DNA from 2 places in the Halomonas sp. I1 genome. Region 2 is predicted to be linked to the other one. Evidence: riboswitches for the same ligand, from Rfam matches in the RefSeq annotation. Region 2 holds a riboswitch; the other holds the start of a gene.

What was found. Region 2 has a riboswitch for thiamine pyrophosphate ahead of thiC (phosphomethylpyrimidine synthase ThiC). Riboswitches for the same ligand answer to the same signal wherever they lie in the genome.
Region 1: another riboswitch for thiamine pyrophosphate. It lies ahead of RSO41_RS08170 (sodium:solute symporter family transporter); the one in region 2 lies ahead of thiC (phosphomethylpyrimidine synthase ThiC).

Annotation. Positions count from the first base shown of each region.
Region 1 is NZ_JAVXUS010000005.1:41,751-49,230, forward strand. It holds gene RSO41_RS08155 (RNA-guided endonuclease TnpB family protein) at 1-742, shown strand, start outside; gene RSO41_RS08160 (MurR/RpiR family transcriptional regulator) at 793-1,656, opposite strand; gene RSO41_RS08165 (amino acid deaminase) at 1,829-3,040, shown strand; TPP riboswitch at 3,377-3,486, shown strand; gene RSO41_RS08170 (sodium:solute symporter family transporter) at 3,476-4,882, shown strand; gene RSO41_RS08175 (TenA family protein) at 4,879-5,583, shown strand; gene ilvD (dihydroxy-acid dehydratase) at 5,670-7,358, shown strand; gene RSO41_RS08185 (hypothetical protein) at 7,365-7,480, opposite strand, start outside.
Region 2 is NZ_JAVXUS010000003.1:156,634-164,113, reverse strand. It holds gene RSO41_RS06335 (Na+/H+ antiporter NhaC family protein) at 1-298, opposite strand, end outside; gene RSO41_RS06330 (FAD-binding oxidoreductase) at 346-1,635, opposite strand; gene RSO41_RS06325 (IclR family transcriptional regulator) at 1,643-2,440, opposite strand; gene thiC (phosphomethylpyrimidine synthase ThiC) at 2,688-4,598, opposite strand; TPP riboswitch at 4,675-4,785, opposite strand; gene tenA (thiaminase II) at 4,819-5,487, opposite strand; TPP riboswitch at 5,561-5,703, opposite strand; gene mdoH (glucans biosynthesis glucosyltransferase MdoH) at 5,748-7,480, opposite strand, start outside.

The sequences.
Region 1 (7,480 bases), on a different contig from region 2:
GCTGAAAAGCATCACTCTGACCCGAACGGTCACCGGCAAGCACTACGCCTCGCTGCTCTACGAAACACAACAGGTCGCCCCGGCACTCCTGAAGGATATAGACGCTGCCGGTGTCGTCGGCCTCGACATGGGGTTGTCGCATCTGGCCATTGACTCCACCGGCCGCAAGATCGCCAACCCGCGATTCCTCAGGCAGGCGCAGAAAAACCTCAAGCGCAAACAGCAGGCGCTGTCACGCACGAAGAAGGGCAGTGCCCGCCGGGGCCGGGCACGATTACTCGTCGCCAAGGCGCATGAGCGGGTCGCCAATGCCCGCAACGACTTTCAGCACAAACTCTCTCGACAGATCGTTGACGACAACCAAGCGGTGATCGTTGAGACGCTGAAGGTCCGCAACATGATGAAGAACGCCAAGCTCGCCAAACACATCGGCGATGCGTCATGGCATGCCTTGACTGCCAAGCTGGATTACAAGGCCAGAGAGCAGGGCAAGCATCTGGTCAAGATCGACCCGTGGTTTGCCAGCTCCAGGACTTGCCATGTCTGCCAGCACAAGATGGACGCTATGCCGCTGAGTCTCCGGTCGTGGGAGTGCCCCGCCTGCCACACACAGCACGACCGGGACATCAACGCGGCGCTGAACATCAAGCATCAAGGCATCGTGAAGTTGAAGGCGGAAGGGCTGTCCGTCTCTGCCCACGGAGGCTTGCGTAAGTCCGGCATGTCGCCGGCTGCTGCCTGAGAAGTGGGAAGCCTCGCCTGTGGCGCGTCAGCGCTTAGGGCGGGGAGCAGTCACTCCCCCAGTGGCTGGCGGTTGTCGCCGCCACGATGGGCATCGAGGGTGATCTTGAGCCGGCGCAGCTTGTCGCGGCTTCGATCCTGATGTCGCAGGGCGAGCTCGAGAGCCAGCACATCGATGGCGGCGAGCACGGCATAGCGCGATGCCGAGGGGTGATAGATGAAGTCGGTCTCGCGGGCGGCCACCGGCAGAATCACATCGGCGGTTTCGGCCAGGGGTGAGCCGTTGGCGGTGATCGCCACGACCCGCGCGCCGTACTGGCGGGCGATCTGTGCCGACTCGACGATCTCGGGCGTATAGCCGCTCACCGAGAGAGTGACCACCACATCGTCGGGCTCCAGGGTCGAGGCCACCATGCGTGGCAGCAGCGACTGCGGATAGGCGCTGATGGCATACCCCAGCCTGACCAGACGGAACTGCAGTTCCTGGGCCAGCATGGTGGAGCCGCCGCCGGCGCCGAACACCAGAATCTGGCGGGCGCCGTCGAGCAGTTCGATGGCACCGGCGACGTCGGCCTGTTCCATCAGTTCGCGATTGACGTCGAGTGTCTGGGTCGCGATGTCGTAGACGGCACCGAGTCCGTCGGTATCGCCGGCATCCTGGATGAAGCGTCGACCGGCCGCCAGGGCGTGCGTCAGTCGCCGCTTGAGATCGCGTACATTCTGGCACCCCACCGCCCGGGCGAAGCGGGTCACGCTGGCATCGCTGACGTCGGCGCGTTCGGCGATGGCGCCGATGCTGGCCTCGCTGACGAAATCGATATCGGCGAAGATCAATTCGGCGACCTTCTTTTCGGCGTCACGCAAGCCGGCGAAATCGCTGGTGATGCGTGACAGGATGTCGATGTCCTGAGTCACCGCTGTCTCCTGGCGTGTGATGAATGGCCTTGAGAGGTGTCGTCGTGGTTGCCTGTCGAACAAGGTATGGTATTTTCTAACAAGAAATCAATATCTGTGAAAGTTTTTATCAAGAGGGGTCGTCGGCAAGACGGTGGCTCAAGGCCGAGGCCCCAGGACGAGGAGTGGCGAAATGCGCGAGACGGCATCGAAAATGGGCGACAAGGGAACCCCGGAGGGCGGGCATTCACTGCTGGGGGGTGTGAGCCTGCCGGCGGCGGCGATACAGGCGGCACCACTGGCGCATAACTTGACGTGGATGCAGCGTTTCGCCGAGTCGCATGGTGCCCAGCTGGCGCCGCACGGCAAGACCACCATGACGCCCGCGCTGTTCCGTCGCCAGCTCGAGGCCGGCGCCTGGGGCATCACCCTGGCCACCGCGCCGCAGTGTCGCGCGGCCTTCGCCAGTGGCGTCGTGCGAGTGCTGATGGCCAACCAGTTGGTGGGCCATGCCAACATGGCGATCATCGCCGAATTGCTCGAGGCGGGCGCCGATTTCTTCTGTGTGGTCGATAGTGAGGTCAACGCGCGGGATCTGGGGCATTTCTTCGCCGAACGTGGCTTGACGCTCAAGGTGCTGATCGAACTGGGCGTCGAGGGCGGTCGTACCGGCTGCCGCTCCGTGGAGGCGGTCAGGGAACTGGCGCGGGTCGTCGATGCTGAGCCGGGCCTGGCATTGGCCGGCATGGAAGGCTACGAGGGCGTGGTGCATGCCGAGGATCCGGTGCCGGCGATTCGCGATTATGCCTCTCAGCTGGTCGAGGCGGCCCGCTGCCTGGATGACGAGGGTCGGCTCGCCGTGGACATGCCGATCATCACCGCGTCGGGGTCGGCCTGGTACGACCTGATCGCCGAGGCCTTCGATACGGCCGAGCTGCGTCGACGCTTCACGCCGGTGATTCGTCCTGGCTGCTATGTGGTGCACGATCACGGCATCTACCGCCAGGCCCAGCGCGGCGTGCTGTCGCGGCGTCCCGATCTGCATGAAGGATTGCGGCCGGCGCTCGAGGTCTTCGCCCAGGTGCAGTCATTGCCGGAACCTGGATTGGCGATCGTCGCGCTCGGCAAGCGCGATATCGGCTTCGACCATCTTCCCGAGCCGCTGCGGCGCTATCGGGAAGGCGGTTCGGTGGATGAGGTGCTGAGCGTCGAGGGCTGGGAGATCACCAAGTTGATGGACCAGCATGCCTTCATCCGCCTGCCCGAAGACGCCGACGATGTGCGGATCGGCGATGTGGTGGCCTTCGGTGCCTCGCATCCCTGCCTGACCTTCGACAAGTGGCGGCGGATCTGTCTGGTCGATGAGCGGCTGACCGTGACCGAGATGCTCGAAACGGCATTTTAGGGTCTGTACGAAAATTGCCAGCGCTCGCCGACTTCCAGGACAAGGTCCAGGCGCCCCGGGGCTATCGCCGTTGGATCTGGCGAGGGGCGCCGGGGACAGGTCGAAGAGGGGGTCCGATGCCATGGATGGCATCGGTAGCGCCCAGGGAGGGGTTCACAGCGCCCCCTCGCAGGCCTGTCGACGGATCAGCCCCGAGCGACAAAGCGTAACTGCGATAACCCTGCTAAGCGCCCCGGGGCATTCGTCTTCCGGCGACGAGTATGGCATGCTGTCGGGCGGCCTTTTCGGGCTGCCGTGGAAACGTCGCGTTCGGCGCCGTTTCCCTCACAATTCATCCACTGTCGCCAGGGGAGTCTCGTCATCGACGGGACTGAGAGAGCGCGTGACGCTGACCCTGGAACCTGATCCGGTTCATGCCGGCGGAGGAAGCGCGACATGCCTTACCTGACGTCAGCCGTGCTTGGCGCGGCGCTGCTGTGTTTTGCCTACCTGGGCCTGCGGGCCCGCCGGGCCGATGGCCCCCTCGATGACTATGTGACCGCTAGGAACTCCCAGGGCGCTCAGTCGATCGGTCTTTCCTTCCTGGCCTCGAGCATGGGGGCCTGGATTCTCTTTGCGCCGCCGGAAATCGGCGCCTTCGTGGGACCGGTGGCGCTGGCCGGCTATGCCGTCGGTTCGGCGCTGCCCTTCGTCGTGCTGGGGCTGTATGGCCCGGTGATTCGTCGGCACCTGCCCGAGGGGCGCAGTATCGGCGAGTTCGCCGAGGCGTGCTATGGCGTCGGCGTGCGACGCTGGGTTGCGCTGGTCTCGATTCTCTACATGGCGTGTTTCCTGGCCGCCGAGCTGACGGCCATCGGTGCGATCGCGTCCTTGCTGTCCGAGGTGCCGCCGTCGCTGGTGGTGATCGGCGTGGCCGTCGTCACCCTGGTGTATACGGTACTGGGCGGTTTGCGTGCCAGCCTGGCAACGGATCGCTGGCAGGCCTGGCTGCTGCTCGGGTTGTTGGTGCTGGTTGCCGGTGTGTCCGTATGGCGCCTGCCGCCATTGCCGGCGGAGGCGACGATGCCTTCCACGTCCACCGGCGGGGCGCTATCGGTGGCGTTGACCCTGGTCATCGCGGTGACGGCGGCCAACCTCTTCCACCAGGGCTACTGGCAACGCATCTGGGCGGCCGAGACGAGCCAGGCATTGGGACGAGGCGCCCTGCTGGGCTGTGGCAGTGTTCTGGTGGTGATCATGGCGATCGGTGGCCTCGGCATGCTGGCCGCCATGCAAGGGTTGCCATTGGGTGAGCCGCCGATTCCCTTTTTCGCCCTGCTGACCGAGGCGCCGAGCTGGCTCGGCGTGCCGGCACTGGTGCTGGCCGTCACCCTGGTGGCGTCGAGTGTGGATACCCTGCAGAACGCCATCGCCTCGCTGGTGGTGGCGGGGTCCGGCCGTCGCGGGTTGTCCATCGGCACCGCACGGCTGGTCACCGTGGCCTTGATGGTTCCGGTGGTGGTGATCGCCCTGCAGGGGCTGTCCGTGTTGCGCCTGTTCCTGGTCGCCGACCTGCTGTGCGCGGCCATCGTGGTGCCGGTACTGCTGGGGCTGTGGCGTCGCATGAGCCCGCTGGCTGCGGTGGCCGGCGGGGTCGCCGGCCTGCTGGGCGCGGTGCTGCCGGGCTGGGTGAGCCAGGGTGAGCCGGTGGCTGGCCTCCTGGCGGCGAGTTTCCCGGGGGGCGTGCCGACACTGCCGCCGTTCCTCGGTGCCCTGGTGGCTTCCACCCTGGTCAGCCTGCTGGTTGCCGGCTTTCGGCCCACCACACGCCACCCCCTGACAAGTGAAGGAGACACGCCATGACATCGCGCACCAACTGGCAGACATGGGCCGCCGGCCGGGAAGCGCCCCGCATCACCGACTGGCTGCGCGAGATCAGCGAGCCCGACTGGTCCGCGACCGTGCAACACCCGCTGTTCGATGACCTGGCCTCCGGACGTCTGGAGGGCGCGCGCTTCGCCGCCTACATGGTGCAGGATTACGGGTTCGTGGATCCCTTCACCGCCTTGATCGGCCATGCCATCGGTCATGCGCCGAACATGGAGGACCGCGTGGTGCTGGGGCAGTTCATGGGCATGCTGACCAGTGACGAGAACAGCACCTTCCAGCGGACCTTCGAGGCTTTCGGGGTGTCGGCCCGGACCGAGTACCTGCCGGCGACCCGCGACTTCCGGAAGCTGCTGCGCGATACCGGCACGGGACGCGCGCCTTCCGGCGAAGGGCGCTATGCCGAGATGCTGGCGGTCCTGGTGGTCACCGAATGGCTCTATCTGGATTGGGCGACCCGGATTTCCCGCGCCGAGGGCCTGCATCCGCTGATGGACGAGTGGATCGACCTGCATGACAACCCGGACTTCCGGGCCTTCGTCGACTGGCTGCGCCGTCGTCTGGACGAAGAGGCGGCCGGGCTCGATGACGCCGACTTCTCGCGGATGGCCGAACGCTTCCGCGAGACGGTGGCCAAGGAGCTGGCGTTCCACGACGCCGTCCATCCTCGTCGCTGATCCGGACATCGGCTCGACCGGGTTGCCATGGCGGGCGCGGCCAGCCACCCTCTGAAGGTCAGACTAGCGACCCGAGGAGAGCCCGCATGAGCGATACACCCAGTGACTCACGTCGCCGATATTCCGCCCCGGTGGTGGATGGCATCGGCAAGTCGGCCAGCCGCGCCATGTTGCGCGCGGTCGGTTTTTCCGATGACGACTTCAGCAAGCCGCAGGTGGGCATCGCCTCGACCTGGAGCCAGGTCACGCCCTGCAACAGCCATCTCGCCGAGCTGGCCGACCGGGCCAGTGCCGGCGCCGATGCGGCCGGTGGCAAGGGAGTGGTCTTCAACACCATCACCATTTCCGATGGCATCGCCAACGGTACCGAAGGCATGAAGTATTCGCTGGTGTCGCGAGAGGTGATCGCCGACTCCATCGAGACGGTGGCCGGCTGCGAGGGCTTCGACGGCCTGGTGGCGCTGGGCGGCTGCGACAAGAACATGCCGGGATGCCTGATGGGGCTGGCCCGTCTGAATCGTCCCAGCGTCTTTGTCTATGGCGGGACCATCATGCCCGGCGCCGACCATACCGATCTGGTCTCGGTGTTCGAGGCCATGGGCGCCCACAGTCGTGGCGATCTCGACCTCATCGACGTGAAACGCATCGAGGAAACGGCGATTCCCGGCCCCGGCGCCTGCGGTGGCATGTACACCGCCAACACCATGGCTTCGGCCATCGAGGCGCTGGGCATGAGCCTGCCGGGCAGCTCCGCTCAGAACGCCGTGTCAGACGAGAAACGCGGCGATAGCCAGGCGGCGGGGGAGGCGGTGCTCAAGCTGCTCGAGCACGACATCAAGCCCTCGGACATCATGACCCGCGAGGCCTTCGAGAATGCCATCACGGTGGTGATCGCGCTGGGTGGCTCGACCAATGCCGTGCTGCACCTGATTGCCATGGCGGACACCATCGGCGTGTCGTTGAGCCTCGATGACTTCACCGCCATCGGCCGTCGAGTGCCGGTGCTCGCCGACCTGCGTCCCAGCGGCCATTACATGATGAGCGAGCTGGTCGCCATCGGCGGCATCCTGCCGTTGATGAAGACCCTGCTCGATGCCGGCCTGCTGCATGGCGACTGCCTGACGGTGACGGGCAAGACGCTGGCCGAGAACTTGGCCGAGGTGGCGCCTTATCCCGATGGACAGTCGATCATTGCCCCGCTGGAGGCCCCGCTCAAGGACGAGAGCCACCTGCGCATTCTCTACGGCAATCTGGCGCCGGAAGGCGCGGTGGCCAAGATCACCGGCAAGGAGGGGACGCACTTTACCGGCACGGCGCGGGTATTCGGTTCGGAAGAAGAAGCCCAGGCGCGTATCAACGATGGCGTCGTGGTGGCCGGCGACGTGGTGGTCATTCGTTACGAAGGGCCTCGCGGCGGGCCGGGCATGCGCGAGATGCTGACGCCGACCTCGGCGATCATGGGGCGGGGCCTCGGCGATCAGGTCGCCTTGATCACCGATGGGCGCTTCTCCGGCGGCAGTCACGGTTTCGTGGTCGGCCACGTCACGCCCGAGGCCTTCGACGGCGGCCCGCTGGCACTGCTGGAGGATGGCGACCGCATCACCATCGACGCCGAGGCCAACACCATCGACGTGGCCCTGGACGATGATGAGCTGGCGCGTCGGCGCGCCGCCTGGCAGCGTCCCGAGCCACGTTATACCCGTGGTGCCCTGGCCAAGTACGCCCGAGTCGTCAGCTCGGCCTCGATGGGCGCGGTGACCGATCGCCTGGAGTGACTCGCGTCACTCCGAGACGGCCGAACGCATCATGTCCTCGAAGGTCTTGGCGTTCTCGGGCAACTCGAAGATATCCGGCGCCGGGGAGGCGTCGGATAGCTCGGCCAGCTGGAAGCGGTCAC
Region 2 (7,480 bases):
GTGACAGGGCGCGCTTTTCCACCCAGGCCGTAAAGTTCTGGATGGCACCGGTTCGCTGGAAAAAGGCGATGACGGTGCCGATAAAGAGTTCCAGTAGCAGAATCCACGAGAAACTGGTGGTGCCCAGTGTTTCCTTCAACAGGTTGGGAAAGCCCATTGGCCCCTCTCCCATGGTCATGACACCGACGAAGCAGGCGACAGCCAGGGAAAACACCGTATTGCGGGTGATGAAGGCGAGGATGATGGCCAGTGTGGCCGGCAGTACCGATAAAAGACCGAGATGGGGCGTTGCGTCCATGTCTACCTCATTTGTTGTTGTGCCTTGTGGCGGTGGGGTGAAGCGGGTCAGGTTTCTAGGCCGGCCCGCCGTCGTTCCAGTGTGGAGATCAGTCGAAAGCCCGTGCGGCGCAGCGGTTCCGGGGGCATCCATTTGGCCTTGCCGAAGAGGTGTTGAATGGGTTCCACGGCCTGCCCCAGGGCATGACGCGCCAGGGCATCACCGAGAAAGCTGCCCTTGACGATGCCGCCACCATTGCAGCCCGCCGAGACGTGCAGCCCGGGTTGGATCGTGCCCCAGAGCGGGGCACCGTTATGGGTCAATCCGGTCGTGCCGCCCCAGACATGTTCCAGGCCGATGTCGGTCAGGGAGGGGTAGCGTCGGGTCAGGCTGTCGGCAAGGGAAGCCTCGATGGTGGCGTTGTCCGCCTCGCGCTCGTAGCTGTAACGGGAGCGGATCATCAGGCGCCCGTCCGGCGTCGAGCGCAATGTGCACCCCAGCCGATGGGCGGGCAACAGGCCCCAATCGTCGGGAATGAGCCGGGCGCGAAGCGCATCGGGCAGAACGGGCGTGACGGCGGCGTAGGTATAGATGGCCGTCACGCGTGATGCATCGGCTCCCAGGGCACGAGAGTAGGCGTTGTTGGCCAGGATGACCTGATGAGCACGAATCTCGGCATCCGGTGTGTTGACTCGCCAGCCGTTGCATTCGGCATGCACCGATACGGCCGGGCTGTGTTCATGCAGTGATACCGAGTCGGGCAGAGCGTCGGCCAGCCCGCGAATCAGGGCGGCGGGGTGGACCAGGTAACAATCCGGAGAATAAAGGCCGGCTTCATAATAATCGGTACCGATGCGCGTCTCGAGATCGGGTCGGCCGAGCTGTTCGTAGCGCAGTCCTGCTGCCTCGAGAAAGGTCTGGTAGCGAGACAGGGCCGCCATGCCGCCGGGCGTGCAAGCGGCACGATAGGTACCGCTGTGCTGCAGCTGGCAATCGATACCATGATGCTCGACCTGGCGACGTAGCCGGGACATGGTCTGCCGGCTCAAGGCATTGAGCTTCGACATGCGCTCCAGCTCATCGGTCGAGGCATCGCCCGCTAGTGCGACTTCCAGCATGAACCCCGAGTTTCGCCCTGGACTGCCTTCGCCAAGTCGCTCGGCATCGAGCACCAGCACACGATCATCCGGACGGGCCTCTGCCCAGGCTCTGGCCGCAGCCAGGCCGGTATACCCGGCACCGACGACGACCAGCTCGGCGGTCATGGAATCCTTCGCCGGCGGGCTGGCGTCACGAGCGGGCAGCCAGGCATTCCAGCCACATGGGCGCTGGTGTGAAGGGGCGATGGGATACGTCATGTCATGGTCACTCGACATACAGAAGGCCGGAGGCTTGTCGTACGAGCTCGCAGACTTCGTCTTGCATGCCCTGCAGGACGTTGCGTCGATGGGCCGCGGTCATGCGTGACTTGAGCATCGAACAACTCAGAGCCCCGAGTGGATGGCCGCTGTGATCGAGAACAGGGACCGCCAGCCCGGTGTACTCGGGGAGCTGGGAGCCTTCGACGCCCCGTGCGTAGCCGACGCGTCGGGAGCGCTCGATCTCGACGCGGACGTCATCCAGCGAGATCCGATAGTCTCGCTCGAGGCGCTCGGCATTGCGTCGAAGAATGGAGGCACATTCCTGGTCGTCCAGGTGAGCGAGTAGTGCAATGGATGCCTGCCCCACGCCCAGGGGAACGCGACCGCCCGTGGAACGGACGAAGCTGCCTACTGTATATTCGCCGTTCTGGGCTTCCAGGCAGACAGCATTCACGCCATCGGGCGCAAAGAGATAGAAACTGTCGCCGAATTGCTGTGCCAGGGAAAGCAGACGAGGGCGTGTCAGGTCCCGCAATCCGGCGCCATTACCGGCTTGCGAGCCCAGCACGAGAAGTTCATAGCCGAGCAGGTAACGCCCTCTGGTCGGCGCGGGGCGCAAGAACCCCTGCTCCTTGAGGCCCTTCAGCAAGCGGTAGATGGTGGGCCGGCTGAGGGCCAGGCCATCCAGGTAGTCATCGATGCTCGCCCCCCTTTGACCCTGCACGGCGGTGATCTGCAGCACCTGCATGGCATGCATCAGGGTCGAGGGCGCCTGTCCCTTCGGAACGTTTCGGGTCGTCATGGTCGAGTCATCGTTTCTTGCTGAATCCGTCCTTAGGGTAGCGAGATAAAACCATGAGTTCGTCTCGCATGGTGAGATCTTCTTTGGGGCGGGTACATTCTGCCGAGTGTCAGATATCGATGCTGTGGGCGCTTCTGGCCCCATGACATCGGTTCCGCGTCAGGCTATCGACACGAAAACGCCCTATCGCCACGAGTGGCGATAGGGCGCTGTTGCGGGGCCTGCAAATCAGGCGTGTCGCTTGCCCCTATACTTCCTTGTAGAGTTCGGCGCCCTGGTCGCGGAACTTCTCGGCCTGCTCGGCCATGCCGCGCTCCACCGCCGCGCGGTCACCGTCGAGGCCGTTTTCCGCCGCGTAGTCGCGGACCTCCTGGCTGATCTTCATCGAGCAGAACTTGGGGCCGCACATGGAGCAGAAGTGGGCCACCTTGGCGGAGTCCTTGGGCAGGGTCTCGTCGTGGTATTCCCGGGCGGTATCCGGGTCGAGGCCCAGGTTGAACTGGTCCTCCCAGCGGAACTCGAAGCGGGCCTTGGACAGGGCGTTGTCGCGACGCTGGGCGGCCGGGTGGCCCTTGGCCAGGTCGGCGGCATGGGCGGCGATCTTGTAGGTGATGATGCCGGTCTTGACGTCGTCCTTGTTGGGCAGGCCCAGGTGCTCCTTGGGGGTCACGTAGCAGAGCATGGCGCAGCCGTACCAGCCGATCATCGCCGCGCCGATGCCGGAGGTGATGTGGTCGTAGCCGGGCGCGATGTCGGTGGTCAGCGGCCCCAGGGTGTAGAAGGGCGCCTCGTCGCACTCGCGGAGCTGCTTGTCCATGTTCTCCTTGATCAGGTGCATGGGGACGTGGCCGGGACCTTCGATCATCACCTGGACGTCGTGCTGCCAGGCGATGCGGGTCAGTTCGCCCAGGGTCTCGAGTTCGGCGAACTGGGCCTCGTCGTTGGCGTCGGCCACCGAGCCCGGGCGCAGCCCATCGCCCAGCGAGAAGGCGATATCGTACTGCTTGCAGATCTCGCAGATCTCCTCGAAGTGCTCGTAGAGGAAGCTCTCGCGGTGGTGGTAGAGGCACCACTTGGCCATGATCGAGCCGCCGCGGGAGACGATGCCGGTGGTGCGCCTGGCGGTCAGCGGCACGTAGCGCAGCAGCACGCCGGCGTGGATGGTGAAGTAGTCCACGCCCTGTTCGGCCTGCTCGATCAGGGTGTCGCGGAACACCTCCCAGCTCAGGTCCTCGGCCACGCCGTTGACCTTCTCCAGGGCCTGGTAGATGGGCACGGTGCCGATCGGTACCGGGGCATTGCGGATGATCCACTCGCGGGTCTCGTGGATGTTGGCCCCGGTGGACAGATCCATGACGGTGTCTGAGCCCCAGCGGATGCCCCAGGTCATCTTGTCGACCTCGTCCTCGATGGAGGAGGTGACCGCCGAGTTGCCCAGGTTGCCGTTGATCTTCACCAGGAAATTGCGGCCGATGATCATCGGCTCGGATTCCGGGTGGTTGATGTTGCAGGGGATGATGGCGCGGCCGGCGGCGACCTCGTCGCGCACGAACTCGGGCGTGATTTCCTCGGGCAGGCGGGCGCCGAAGCTCTCGCCCGGGTGCTGGTGGCCGAGGATGCGCTCGACCTCCTCGGTACCTGAGTACTGTGCCGAGATGGCTTGTCTACGTTGATTTTCCCGAATGGCGATGAATTCCATCTCCGGGGTGACGATGCCCTGACGGGCATAGTGCAGCTGGGTGACGTTCCTGCCTTCCTTGGCGCGCCGCGGCGTGCGGGTCAGGTCGAAGCGCAGCGGCGCGAGCATCGGGTCGTTGGCGCGACGGCGGCCGTATTCGGAGGTCGGGCCGTCGAGGAACTCGGTGTCGTCGCGCGCCTCGATCCAGCCGCGGCGCAGTTCCGGGAGTCCGCGGCGCAGGTCGATCTCGGCCTCGGGGTCGGTGTAGGGGCCGGAGGTATCGTAGACCAGCAGCGGCGGGTTCTGCTCATCCGGGCCCACGCCGGAGGTGCGGGTCGGTGAGAGGCTGATCTCGCGGAAGGGCACGCGAATATCCGGGCGCGAGCCCTCGACGTAGATCTTGCGTGAGCCGGGCAGGGCCTGGACGGCGGCGTCGTCGACGCGGGCGCTCTCGGCGAGAAAATGATCGGTCTTTGCCATCGGTCGTTCTCCCTTTGCTTGGGGGTGTTATCAGGGAGGACAGCTGGGGAGGACAGGGGCGGCCGGCGCCAGGCGCCGCCGCGTGTCGCTTGATCCCTACGCTGGTCCTAGCCAGTTCAGGTTCAACGGGATCCATGCTGTTTCCGCATGATCTCAGCCGTCTTCAACGGCACCCCGTCAAGCGTGGTGTTGCCCGCCATCGTTAGCGGGCCATATGGCGTCAGTCCGTGCGATCCAGCCCCATCTGCCAGAAGTCGATCTCCAGCCGGGTGGCGTCGCGGAAGATGGTGGCCAGGCGCGCGAAGCGCTCCGGCGTGACCTCCGCCAGCCGGGCATCCAGCCAGGCGACTTCATCTCGCATGGCACCCTGGAAATCGTCGCTTTCGTACATGGCGATCCAGGCGTCGAACGGGTTCTCGTTGCCTCGTACGGTGTCCGGGCGAGCGTTCAGCCAGTTGGCGATCTCGCCATAACCCACCAGACAGGGGGCGAGCGCCACGTGGAGGTCGAGCAGGTCGCCGCGACTGCCGGTGTCCAGTACGTAGCGGGTGTAGGCCAGCGTAGCTCGGGATTCGGGCAGCCTGGCCAGGTCATCCTCGGAAATGCCCCATTCGCGGCAGAACCCCACATGCAGGCCGAGCTCCACGTCGAGAATCGTCTTGAGTCCTTCGAAGGCGTGGCGCAGCTCGGCTAGGTCGTGACTCTTGTAGGCGGCCAGGGCATAGGCTCGGGAGAAGTGGATCAGGAACAGGTAGTCCTGCTGCAGGTAGTGGCGAAAAGCCGGCGGGGCGAGGGTGCCATCGCCGAGGGAGCGGACGAAGTCGTGTTCGATATAGGCGCGCCAGTCCTGCTGGCAGGCGTCGGTCAGGTCGCTGAATCGATAAGCCATCATGTCTCCGATGTCGGGATCCGGATGGCGGGCGAAGCGAAACGAGGAGGGAGGACGGTCGGCATGAGAGGTACCGAGTCCACCGCCTGATTCCCTACGCCGGTTCACGTGCGACGAGGTCGCACCTACCCGGATCAGGTTCCACGGGATCAACGCTGTGTTCATCGCGAACGCGCGTCATCTCAGCCGGCTCAACCGGCACCCCGTCAAGCGAGTGGCCTCAGTCTAGCAGCTTGTTCGGCAAAGAAAAGGCCCTGTCGTTACTTGCCGATGGTCTCTCGACGCCGGGTGGGCAGGCGTCGTTCCCAATCCCGCGAAAACGACTGGAGCGGCATGTCGCGAGGACACTCCGAGGGAGGAGACGCTGGCTCTGCACCGCCGTGTACGGGCGTCGGCCGGGTCAACTCTCTCAGCACGGCAGGCGGTACCGTCTCGCTGGGCACCAGCAGCAGGCCGTATTGGCGCAATCGCCTGCCGATGGTAAGACTGCTGCTCAGGCGGACGAGGGGGGCAGCCAGCATCAGGCCCAGCCATACCGGTGTCAGCCACCAGAAAAAGGTCGGTGCATACCACCAGGTGATCCATGCCCAGCAAGCGCCGGCCAGGGTTCCCGGCCAGGTGTGGCGGAGCGCCTCGCGCCAGGGCAGGGCACGTCCCTCGCGGGACTGCGGATTCCAGGCGACGGTGCGACCGCTCAGCACTTCGATCACGAAGCGGCTGTGAAAGACCATCATCAGCGGGGCGATCAGCATCGCGAACAGGGCTTCAAGCAGCGCGCTTGTCACTAGTCTGGCACGCCCGCCATAGCGTGCCGGATACTGGCGAAGGGCCAGACAGACACCCAGCACCTTGGGCATCAGCAGCATTGCCAGGGTGCCGCCGAGCAGCGGCATGATCAGGTTGGGCGGGGCGATCGGCCAGTCGGGGAAGAGCTGGGCGTTGGAAGTAAAGAAGTTGGGGTCGATCAGGGCACGCATCAGGGCGTCGATGGTGCTGACCACCAGGATCGCCAGCCAGATCAGCGACGACAGGTAGGCCAGGGCGCCGCACAGGAAGTGCACGCGGCTGATCATGTGCAGGCCACTGCCGCCTAGCAGGCGCAGGTGCTGCAGGTTGCCCTGGACCCAGCGGCGATCGCGTTTGGCATAGTCGAGAATATGGCTCGGCATCTCCTCGAAACTGCCGCCAAGATCGGTGCGCATGCGGACCTCCCAGCCGGCTCGCCGCAGCAGGGCCGCCTCGACGAAGTCATGGCTGAGGATGTCGCCGCCGAGTGGCGGGCGACCGGGCAGCTCGGGGAGGCCACAATGCCGGGTGAAGGCGTCGACGCGGATGATGGCATTGTGGCCGAAGTAGTTGGCGGCGTCGGATTGCCAGAAGCTCAGCCCGGTGGCCAGCATCGGCGAGTAGACGGCGGCGGCGAACTGGTTGGCACGACCGAACAGGCTGTCCTGGCGGACCGGAATCGGCACCGTCTGCAGCAGGCCGAGGCGCGGATTGGCTTCCATCTCCGCGATCAGTTCGTGCACCGTGTCGCCGCTCATCACGCTGTCGGCATCGAGCACCAGCATGAAGTCATAGTGTCGTCCCCAGCGCTGGCAGAAGTCGCCGAGATTGCCGGCCTTGCGGCCCGCATTGCTGTCGCGGTGCCGGTAGTGGAGCTGGCAGTGATCGGCGAGGCGGTTCTGCAAGGCTGCCATGGCGGTGCGCTCCCGCGCGATGATCTCGGCGTCGGTGCTGTCGCTGAGCACGAAGGCCTCGATGCGTCGTGCCTCGGTGATCGGCGGCAGATCTCGACAGGTGGCTTCGAGCCCGGCGGACACGCGTTCGACATCCTCGTTGTGGATCGGCATGACCAGGGCGGTACACGAGCGGGCATCGTCAGGCGGTCTGGGAGGCGAGGCCTTGGCCAGGCTCAGGGGGTCACGGCCGGTCAGGGACAGCACGAAACCGATGATACCGCTCCAGAAGGCGATGACGATCCAGCCGAAGG